One region of the Mesorhizobium sp. HAY1-8B genome, then DNA from elsewhere that is predicted to be linked to it. Evidence: predicted binding sites of a transcription regulator. Region 1 holds the regulator's gene; each other region holds the start of a gene.
What was found. Region 1 encodes PhoB, which activates phosphate uptake and scavenging genes when phosphate is short. Its sites were predicted from a motif close to TGTCATNNANCTGTCAT; they were not measured.

Region 1 (3,276 bases):
AGCCGAGTTCGGCATCCCGGCCACCATGGAGAACGACTGCAACATGATGGCGGTGGCGCTGCGCTGGCGCGACCCCGAACGCTACCGCGACGACTTCATCGCCATCCTTTTGTCGCACGGCATCGGCATGGGCCTGGTGCTGAAGGGCGAACTGTTCACCGGCACCCATTCGTCGGGTGGCGAGTTCGGCCACATGATCCATCGGCCAGGCGGCGCGCTCTGCCGCTGCGGGCGGCGCGGCTGCGTCGAGGCCTATGCCGGCAACTACGCCATCTGGCGCAATGCCAGGCAGCTTGGCGAGGACACCGAACCGGTCGCCGACGTCAGCGACACGCAGATGCGGGCACTGGCGACGACGGCACGGGAACGGGCCGGGCCCGAGCGCGAAGCCTATCGCAAGGCCGGCGAAGCACTGGGTTATGGCCTCGGCAGCCTGTTCGCGCTGATCGATCCCGCACCCGTGGCCATGGTCGGCGTCAGCGCCGCCGCCTTCGACCTGATCGAGCCGGCATTGCGCGAGGCGATCGCCCAGACCGCCGGCGGCCAGCACTCGAAATCGATTTCGTTCGACACCGAACCGAACGAACTCCCCCTGATCCGCGAGGGCTGCGCCATGCGCGCACTGACCTTCGTCGATCAGGAGATCTTCGCGCCGGGCGTGCAGGCAAGAGGGAGTGCTGGAAAGAGCGTTGCCTGAAACCCGCGCGGAACCCCTTGGACTTCTGGAAAGGCACGGCCGGGCGCCGTGACTGCGCGTCTCAACCGCTTGACTGAGCGTCCCAAGCCATCGACGGCTTCGGCAATCGCGACATCCATGCCGTGTGATCGGAGCGACGCCGACGCAGGAGACAGTGGAAAGTTCGACACCGGTGCAGATGCGCAAACCCGACAGCACGCTCGACATGGCAACGGCACGGCGAATTGAATGGCCATTTCCGCGAGGCGAGGAATGTTTCGCCACGTGGACTTCCGTTGTCGCGGCATCATCTTTGCTGGTATTCGCGGGCGTATTGATGTTTGCCGTTATTATCTTTCGCACTCGCGCCGGCTGAGCGCTCCTTTAATCCTCGCGGATCGCGTAGCCTGCCCCACGGATGGTGCGGATGACGTCGGGCATGCGGCCATTGTTGACCGCCTTGCGCAGGCGGCCGACATGCACGTCCACGGTGCGTTCGTCGATATAAATCGTCTCACCCCAGACATTGTCGAGCAACTGGCTGCGCGAGAACACGCGGCCGGGATGGCGCATCATGAATTCCAGAAGGCGGAATTCGGTCGGCCCGAGCCGGATCTCGCTCTTCTTGCGGTAGACCCGATGCGATTCACGGTCGAGCACGATGTCGCCGACCTTGAGCACGCTGGACAGCACTTCGGGCTTGGCGCGGCGCAGCAGCGCCTTGACGCGCGCCATGAATTCCGGCGTCGAGAACGGCTTGACCAGATAATCGTCGGCACCGGTCGAAAGGCCACGCACGCGGTCGCTCTCCTCGCCGCGCGCCGTCAGCATGATGATCGGCAGCCGTTCGGTCTCGGGCCGCATTCTTAGCCGGCGACAGAGTTCGATACCGGACACCGCCGGCACCATCCAGTCGAGCACCAGAAGATCGGGCACGTTTTCCTGCAGCCGGATTTCGGCTTCATCGCCGCGGGTTACCACCTCGACCTGATAGCCTTCCGATTCCAGATTGTAGCGGAGGAGCACGCCGAGCGGCTCCTCGTCCTCCACCACCATGATGCGTGGTGCGATCATTGACTGGTCACCTCTAAAGCAATCCCGGGAAAAATATGTAACGGTTTTCCATCCTGAATTGCGTGAAACAAAGAGATAGAGCGGTTCGGCGTTTCCGCGAAACGATGAACCGCTCCAACGCTCAAGCCGCCGGCGCCGACATCGCCGTCTCGTCCTGTTTGGGGCGGTTGGCGGGCAGTTGCGTGCCGGTCAGGACATAGTACGCGTTCTCGGCGATGTTGGTCACATGGTCGCCGATGCGTTCGAGATTCTTGGCGCAGAACAACAGATGCGTGCAAGCGGTGATGTTGCGCGGATCCTCCATCATGTAGGTCAGCAGCTCGCGGAACACCGAGGTGTATTTGACGTCGATGCGTTCGTCGTCGGCGCGCAGCTTCGCAAGCGCGGCGGCATCGCGCGCCGCATACTCCTCGATCACGCCCTGCACCTGGATCAGCACCAGCTGCGCCATGGCGTCGATGGAATGCGACAGGTCGCGCGGCGTTGCGGTGAGACCGACGGTGCCGACGCGCTTGGCGATGTTCTTGGCAAGGTCGCCAATGCGTTCGAGGTCGCCAGCCATGCGGATCGACCCGACGACATGGCGCAGATCGTCTGCCATCGGCTGGCGCTTGGCGATCAGCGTGATGGCGCGATCGTCGAGTTCGCGCTGGCGCGCATCCATGATGGCGTCGTCGGAAACCACGCGCTGTGCCAGCGCGTTGTCGGAATTCAGCAGTGCCTTGGTGGCGCCGCCGACCATCGAGCCGGCGAGATCGCCCATGTCGCTGATCAGCCTGCTGATCTGTCCGAGATCCTCGTCGAAGGCTGCGACTGTGTGTTCGGCCATGATCCTGGTCCTCGTAATGCGTGCGATCAGCCGAAGCGGCCGGTGATGTAGTCTTGCGTGCGCTTCTCGCGAGGCGACGTGAAGATCTTCTCGGTGCGGTCGAACTCGACCAGTTCGCCCAGATACATGAAGGCGGTCTGCTTCGAGACGCGCGCCGCCTGCTGCATGTTGTGGGTGACGATGACGATCGTGTAGTCGGCCTGCAGCTCGTCGATCAGTTCCTCGATCTTGGCGGTCGACAGCGGATCGAGCGCGGAGGCCGGCTCATCGAGCAGGATGACCTCCGGCTTCACCGCCACCGTGCGGGCGATGCACAGCCGCTGCTGCTGGCCGCCCGACAGGCTGAGGCCGCTGGCATTGAGCTTGTCCTTGACCTCGGTCCACAAAGCGGCGCGCTTCAGCGCCTGCTCGACACGGCCGTCCATCTCGGCCTTGCTGATCTTCTCATAGAGCCTGACGCCAAAGGCGATGTTCTCGTAGATCGACATCGGGAACGGCGTCGGCTTCTGGAACACCATGCCGATCTTGGTGCGCAGCAGGTTGAGGTCCTGCGAGCGGTCGAGAATGTTCTGGCCGTCGAGCAGCACCTGGCCCTCGGCGGTCTGCTTGGGGTAGAGTTCGTAGATGCGGTTGAAGACGCGCAGCAGCGTCGACTTTCCGCAGCCGGAAGGGCCGATGAAGGCGGTGACGCTGCGCT
Region 2 (3,276 bases), 5.3 Mb from region 1:
GCGCAACATCCGCTCGACGCCCTGCGCAAGGCCGGTGTCCCGGTCTCGATCAACACCGACGATCCGGCGCTGCTCGACACCACGCTTGAAGCATCCTACGCCGCTTGCGCCGAGGCCTTTGCCTGGGACGAGGAAACCATTCGCCAGCTCGCCGCGACGTCGGTGCGGGCGAGCTACGCCGACCCCGCGCTGAAGGCACGGATCCTGGCCGATCTGGCGGCTTGGCGAAGCTAGCAGGGGTTCAGTTCGCAGGCACCGTCCCGGCCTGCTGATCCGCGTCCGTCAGCGTCTGCAGGAACGCGACAATGTCGTCGATCTCGGCGTCGTTGAGCGCCGGCTTGTCGCCGGGCTTTTTGCCGTTGAAGGGCGGGTCCTGATTCAAGTTCGGCCAGTAAGCCTTTGGCAGATCATCATATTGCCGGACCGTGCCATCGGCATTTCTGGGGTACCAATGGCCGGGATCGGTATCGCGGCTGGCGTAGAAGGCGACCGCGTCGCGCAGCGTGTGGAAGGCGCCGTTGTGGAAGAAGCTCTTGCGCAGCGCGACGTTGCGCAGGGTCGGCGTCTTGAACAGGCCGCAGTATTCGGACCGGCCGTGAAAATCGGTGCGCAGCGGGCCGCACAGGCCGAGATCGACATAGGCCGCATCGGCATTGGCGGGGATCGCCGCATTGCGCGGCACGGCGATGGCGATCAGGCCGAAATCGGTGAATTGCGGCGGCTCGCCGTCATTGGCGGGTTCGCTGAGGTGACAGCTGGCGCAATTGCCCTTGGCCTCGTCCTCGAACAGCGCGCGGCCTCGCAACTCCCGCGCCGTCAGATGCGCCTTGCCGGCAAGGAAGGCGTCGTAGCGGCTGGAATAGGGATAGAAATCAGGCGCGCTCTGCTCGAACGTGCCGAGCGCTTCGGCGGCGGCGTCGAAGGCATCGCCCGGGTGGTCGAACACGTCGTCGCCGAAGGCGGCCTTGAACTCGCCGGCATAGGCGGCCTTGCGCAAGGCTGATGTGACGGCGGCCCCGTCCTTGTTGGCCATCTCGAAGGGCGAGAGCAGGGGGATTTTCGCCTGGTCCTTGCCATGGTCGGCCCGGCCGTCCCAGGTCAGGCCGCCGGTCGGGCCATTGTCGACGCTCTCGTCCCCCTCGTCCTCGGAATCGTAGAAATGCTCGGTGAAGGCGGGCGCCGCCTGCAGATAGCGCAGCGACGGCACGGCGCGCACGCCTGGTTGGTCGAGGTTCGGACCGCCCATCTCGACCGGCGCGGCCGTGGCCGGGCCGAAGGCGTGATGCGGGTCATGGCAGGACGAACAGGCCTGCCTGCCCGAGGCGGACAGCGCCGGATCGAAGAACATTTTTCGGCCAAGCGCGGTCAGCGCCCGCGCCCGCGCGAAAGCATCGGCGCGCGACAGCGGGCCGGGATGGATGCTGCCGGTTCCGGCGCGAACAAGGGTTGCCGGCAAAGTGATGGCAAAGCCGAACAACGATGCGGCAGCGGCCGCGATCATCAGGCGTCTGCCTCGTCCCGTCGTCATCGCTTCCAGGTCCATTTCATTCCGCAGTAGGTTCGCACTGCAACGGATTGATGACTGCTCCCGCTCTTCACGAAACCGTGTTCGCGGGCGAGGCAAGTGTCACAAAGGTGACAAGGCATCGACGTAGCTCTTTGCGTGCGCGGCCACCGGCCATGCACGACGCCTCTAGCCATCCCCCCTAGCCATGAGGACTCCTTAATGCGGCCCTTCAATTCGCTTTTCCTGGCCTCCACCGCCCTGGCATCGTTTGCTAGTGCTGCCAACGCCGCGCCTCCCGGCTACGACAAGATCGATACGGTCGTCGTCATCTATGCCGAAAACCGCAGCTTCGATAATCTCTATGGCGGCTTCCCCGGCGCCAATGGGCTGGCCAATGTCTCGGCCGACCAGGCGCGCCAGCTCGATCGCGACGGCAAGCCGCTCGCCGAATTGCCGCCGGCCTGGGGCGGACTGACCGCCAAGGGCGTGACGCCTGTTGTGACCGAGGCGCAGTCGGCGCATCTCAGCAACGCCAGCTTCGCCATCGACGACGCCAACGGCTTCAACGAGAAGGCCTCCGTCGTCACGCGCGACCTCTGGCACCGCTTCTACCAGGAGCAGATGCAGATCGACGGCGGCAAGAATGACAAGTTCGCCGCCTGGGCCGATTCCGGCGGTCTCGTCATGGGCCATTATGACGGTTCCGGCCTGCCGATGTGGGCGGTGGCGAAGAAATACGTGCTGGCCGACAATTTCTTCCAGGGCGCCTTTGGCGGCTCCTTCCTCAACCATTTCCAGCTCGCCTGCGCCTGCGCCCCGGTCTATCCCAATGCCGATACCAGCCCGGTGAAGGGACAGATCGCCGTCGTCGAGGCCGATGGCAAGACGCTGAAGGTGGCCGACAACTCGCCGCCCTCCGCCCTTGGCGGCGTGCCGAAATTCGTCAATGACGGTGCCATCACGCCCGACTTCTATGCCGTCAACACCATGCAGCCGCCTTACCAGCCGAGTGCCAACAAGCCCGTCGAAGGTGGCGACAAGGCGCTGGCCGATCCGGCGCAGCCGACGACGCTGCCGCCGCAGCACGACATCACCATCGGCGACCTCCTTTCGCTGCGGGGGATCGACTGGGCCTGGTATGCCGGCGCCTGGCAGGCAACGCTCGACGGCAAGAATGCGACGCCGGTGCCGAACTTCCAGTTCCACCACCAGCCGTTCAACTATTTCGCCGCCTATGCGCCGGGCACCGCCGCGCGCACCGCGCATCTCAGGGATGGCGGTCTGGACGGCTCCGAATTCATCAAGGCGATCGATGACGGCAAGCTGCCTTCTGTCAGCTTCTACAAGCCGCAAGGCAATCTCAACGAGCACAGCGGTTATGCCGATGTGACATCGGGCGACCAGCATCTGGCCGACCTCGTCGCGCATCTGGAGAAGAGCCCGCAATGGAGCCACATGCTGGTGGTCGTCACCTATGACGAGAATGGCGGCTTCTGGGATCATGTCGCGCCGCCCAAGGCCGACCGCTGGGGACCGGGCAACCGCGTCCCGGCCTTCATCATCTCGCCCTACGCGAAGATGGGCACGGTCGACCACACGCAATATGACACGACGTCGATCCTGCGCTTCATCACCGCGCGCTACGACCTGCCGGTGCTTTCAGGCATAGTCGCCCGCGACAAGGCGCTGCGCAACAACGACCAGCCGCCGATGGGCGATTTGTCAGCCGCGCTTGATCTCAGCCGCTAGGGCAGAGGCAGGTCAGAAAT
Region 3 (3,276 bases), 3.4 Mb from region 1:
CGGGCGTGCCAGGCAAGCCGGTTGAGCGCACCGCGCTTGAGCACCTTCTCCACGCGCGGCCGCCGCAGATTCTCCCAGATGGTGAGGCTCTGTCGCGGATCGGCGGGGAAGCCGGCGACCAGAGTGGCAAGCGTCGCGGCATCCTCGATCGCCATCGCCGCGCCCTGTGCCGCGAATGGCGTCATCGCATGCGCGGCATCGCCGATCAGCGCAACGCCGGCCGGCGTTGTCCAGGGCTGTTTCTGTTCGACGGTATGCAACGGCCAGGTCAGCCACGGGCCGGCCATTTCCACCAGCTGCACAAGCCCTGGCGCGGTGCCGCGCATGGCGGCGGCGAGGATGCCGGGATCGGCATGGCCGGACCAGCCCTCGGCAATGCGCTCGCCTTTGGTGAAGGCGACGAGGTTGAATGCGTCGCCCTTGCTGACCGGATAAGCGACCATGTGGAAACCCGGATGCAGGAAAGTCGTGACGCAATCGGCTGCGCCGATCGCGGCGAAAGCCCGCCCGGCGCTGCTGTCGGAAGCGACGGTAGTGCGCCAGGCCAACTCTCCCGAAAAACGGTTTCTTGGCGATGCCATCCTTTTTGCATCGACAAGCCCGCGCACAGAAGACCAGACGCCATCGGCGCCGACCAGCAAGGAGCCTTGTTCTTCCGCCGTCTTGCCGCCGATCTCGACGGTCGCCGTGACACCATGGCTGCCAGTCGCAATTCTTTGGACACGCCCCCCGAGGGTGAGATGGATATCAGGCATCTCGGCAACACGCGCCATCAGCGCGCTCTGCAGGTCGGCCCGGTGCGCGACGAGATAGGGAGCGCCCCAATGGTCTTCACCCGACTGCCCCAACGGCACATGCGCCAATTCGCGCAACGTCCTCGCATCCTTCAGCACCACGGCCTCCGGCCGCACCGCCGCCGGCAACAGCCGGTCGAGTACGCCGAGGTCACGCAGGATGCGTGTCGCGTTGGGGGAAAGCTGGAGGCCGGCGCCCACAGCTTCCAGGCGCGGCGCTTGCTCGAACACCTGCACGGGATAGCCGCGTCTGGCAAAAGCAAGTGCCGAGGTCAGCCCGGCGACGCCCGCTCCGGCGATGACGATTTGCCGGGAGCGCGTGTCTTCCATCAGGTCCGTCGCGAAGGAATCAGGCGGCTTGGTCGATGTAGAGGCAGCCGGCAGGTAGCGTTTCCGTCGCCTTCAGCTTTGGCGAATAGCGGTAGAGCGTCGAGCAATAGGGGCAGACCTTCTCATTGTCGTCGCCCATGTCGAGAAACACATGCGGGTGATCGAAAGGCGGGTTGGCGCCCGTGCACATGAATTCCCTGACGCCGATGTCAATCGCCGGATGGCCCGCATCGTTCTGGAAATGGGGAATGGAACCGCCTGCCATCGTCGTCTCCTTAACGCAGTCTCGCATGCATCTGGATCATAACAGGTCTCTTTGCAAGATCGATGAAATGAAACTGTCGCAAAAGCCTGTCAGAGGATAAGTTAAGCCGGTTAACCGGCTGAGCGGTGGAAAGAGCAGGAACCATGAACGAACTGAAGCCGGTGCAGAGCGAATTCATCAATGTCGAAGCGGCGAGCCCGGAAGGCGGCAATCCCGATCGTTTCGTCAATCGCGAGTTTTCCTGGCTGCAGTTCAATCGCCGCGTGCTCGAGGAATCGCTGAACACCCATCATCCGCTGCTGGAGCGCGTTCGTTTCCTCTCGATCTCGGCTGCCAATCTCGACGAATTCTTCATGGTGCGGGTCGCCGGCCTCGCCGGCCAGGTCCGCGAGGGCATCGTGCTGAAGAGCCCTGATGGCCGCACTCCCGAGCAGCAGCTCGAACAACTGCTGCGGGAGGTCGAACGGCTGCAGGAAGACCAGCAGAAGAGCCTTTCGGCGCTGACTGTGCTGCTCAACAAGGAAGGCATCGAGACCATCACCCGCGACGCTCTGACCAAGGACGAGAAGATCTGGTTGGAAGAGCATTTCCAGGACCAGGTGTTTCCGGTGCTCACCCCGCTGTCGATCGACCCGGCGCATCCGTTCCCGTTCATTCCCAATCTCGGCTTCTCGATGGCGCTGCAGCTTCGCCATCGCAAGAACGGCGAGGAAATGAGCGCGCTCCTGCGCCTGCCAGTGGCGCTGAAGCGCTTCATCCGTCTTCCGGATCGCAAGCACCATGTCCGCTTCATCCCGCTGGAAGAGGCGGTCGGGCTCTATATCGGCAAGCTGTTCCCCGGCTACGAGGTCAAGGGCTCAGGCACGTTCCGCATCATTCGCGACAGCGATATCGAGGTCGAGGAAGAATCGGAAGATCTGGTGCGCCTATTCGAGACCGCGCTGAAGCGCCGCCGTCGCGGATCGGTGATCCGCATCGAATTCGACAAGCTGATGCCTGGCGAATTGCGCGATTTCGTGGCCAGCGAACTCGGCGTGTCATCGAGCCGCATCAGCGTCCTGACCGGACCGCTGGCGCTCAGCCAGATCTCGGAGATCGTCGCCGTGCCCCGTGATGACCTCAAATTCACACCCTACAATCCGCGCTTTCCCGAGCGCATCCGCGAGCATGGCGGCGATTGCTTTGCCGCTATCCGCGAGAAGGACATCATCGTCCACCACCCCTACGAATCCTTCGACGTGGTGGTGCAGTTCCTGCGCCAGGCAATGGCCGACCCCGAAGTGGTGGCGATCAAGCAGACGCTTTACCGCACCTCCAACGACAGCCCGATCGTGCGCGCGCTGGTCGACGCGGCCGAGGCCGGCAAGTCGGTGACCGCACTGGTCGAGCTCAAGGCGCGCTTCGACGAGGAAGCCAATATCCGCTGGGCGCGCGACCTGGAGCGCGCCGGCGTGCAGGTCGTGTTCGGTTTCCTCGAACTTAAGACCCATGCCAAGATGTCGCTGGTGGTGCGGCGCGAGGATGGCAAGCTACGCAATTACGTGCATCTTGGCACCGGAAACTATCATCCGGTCACCGCGCGCATCTACACCGACCTGTCCTTCTTCACCACTGACCCGACGATTGCCCGCGACGTCGCGCAGCTGTTCAATTTCATCACCGGCTATGCCGAGCCGACCGCCGAAATGCGGCTGGCGATCTCGCCGTTCACGCTGCGGAACCGCATCCTGCAGCACATTTCCGACGAAGTCGCCCATGCACTGGAGGGCAGGCCGGCGCGCATCTGGATGAAGATGAACGCGCTTGTCGACCCGATCATCATCGACGCCCTCTATGATGCCAGCCGCGCCGGTGTCGAGATCGACCTCGTCGTGCGCGGCATCTGCT

Region 2: the regulator PhoB is predicted to act here: its motif matches at 1,568-1,584, upstream of AC1VON_RS26615 (acid phosphatase).
Region 3: the regulator PhoB is predicted to act here: its motif matches at 1,453-1,469, upstream of AC1VON_RS17150 (RNA degradosome polyphosphate kinase).

What each region holds. Positions count from the first base shown of each region.
Region 1 is NZ_CP200321.1:286,134-289,409, forward strand. It holds gene AC1VON_RS01395 (ROK family protein) at 1-697, shown strand, start outside; gene AC1VON_RS01400 (hypothetical protein) at 852-1,052, shown strand; gene phoB (phosphate regulon transcriptional regulator PhoB) at 1,061-1,750, opposite strand; gene phoU (phosphate signaling complex protein PhoU) at 1,872-2,579, opposite strand; gene pstB (phosphate ABC transporter ATP-binding protein PstB) at 2,606-3,276, opposite strand, start outside.
Region 2 is NZ_CP200321.1:5,544,728-5,548,003, reverse strand. It holds gene add (adenosine deaminase) at 1-234, shown strand, start outside; gene AC1VON_RS26620 (cytochrome-c peroxidase) at 242-1,528, opposite strand; gene AC1VON_RS26615 (acid phosphatase) at 1,727-3,256, shown strand.
Region 3 is NZ_CP200321.1:3,649,481-3,652,756, forward strand. It holds gene AC1VON_RS17140 (FAD-dependent monooxygenase) at 1-1,124, opposite strand, end outside; gene AC1VON_RS17145 (zinc-finger domain-containing protein) at 1,144-1,389, opposite strand; gene AC1VON_RS17150 (RNA degradosome polyphosphate kinase) at 1,533-3,276, shown strand, end outside.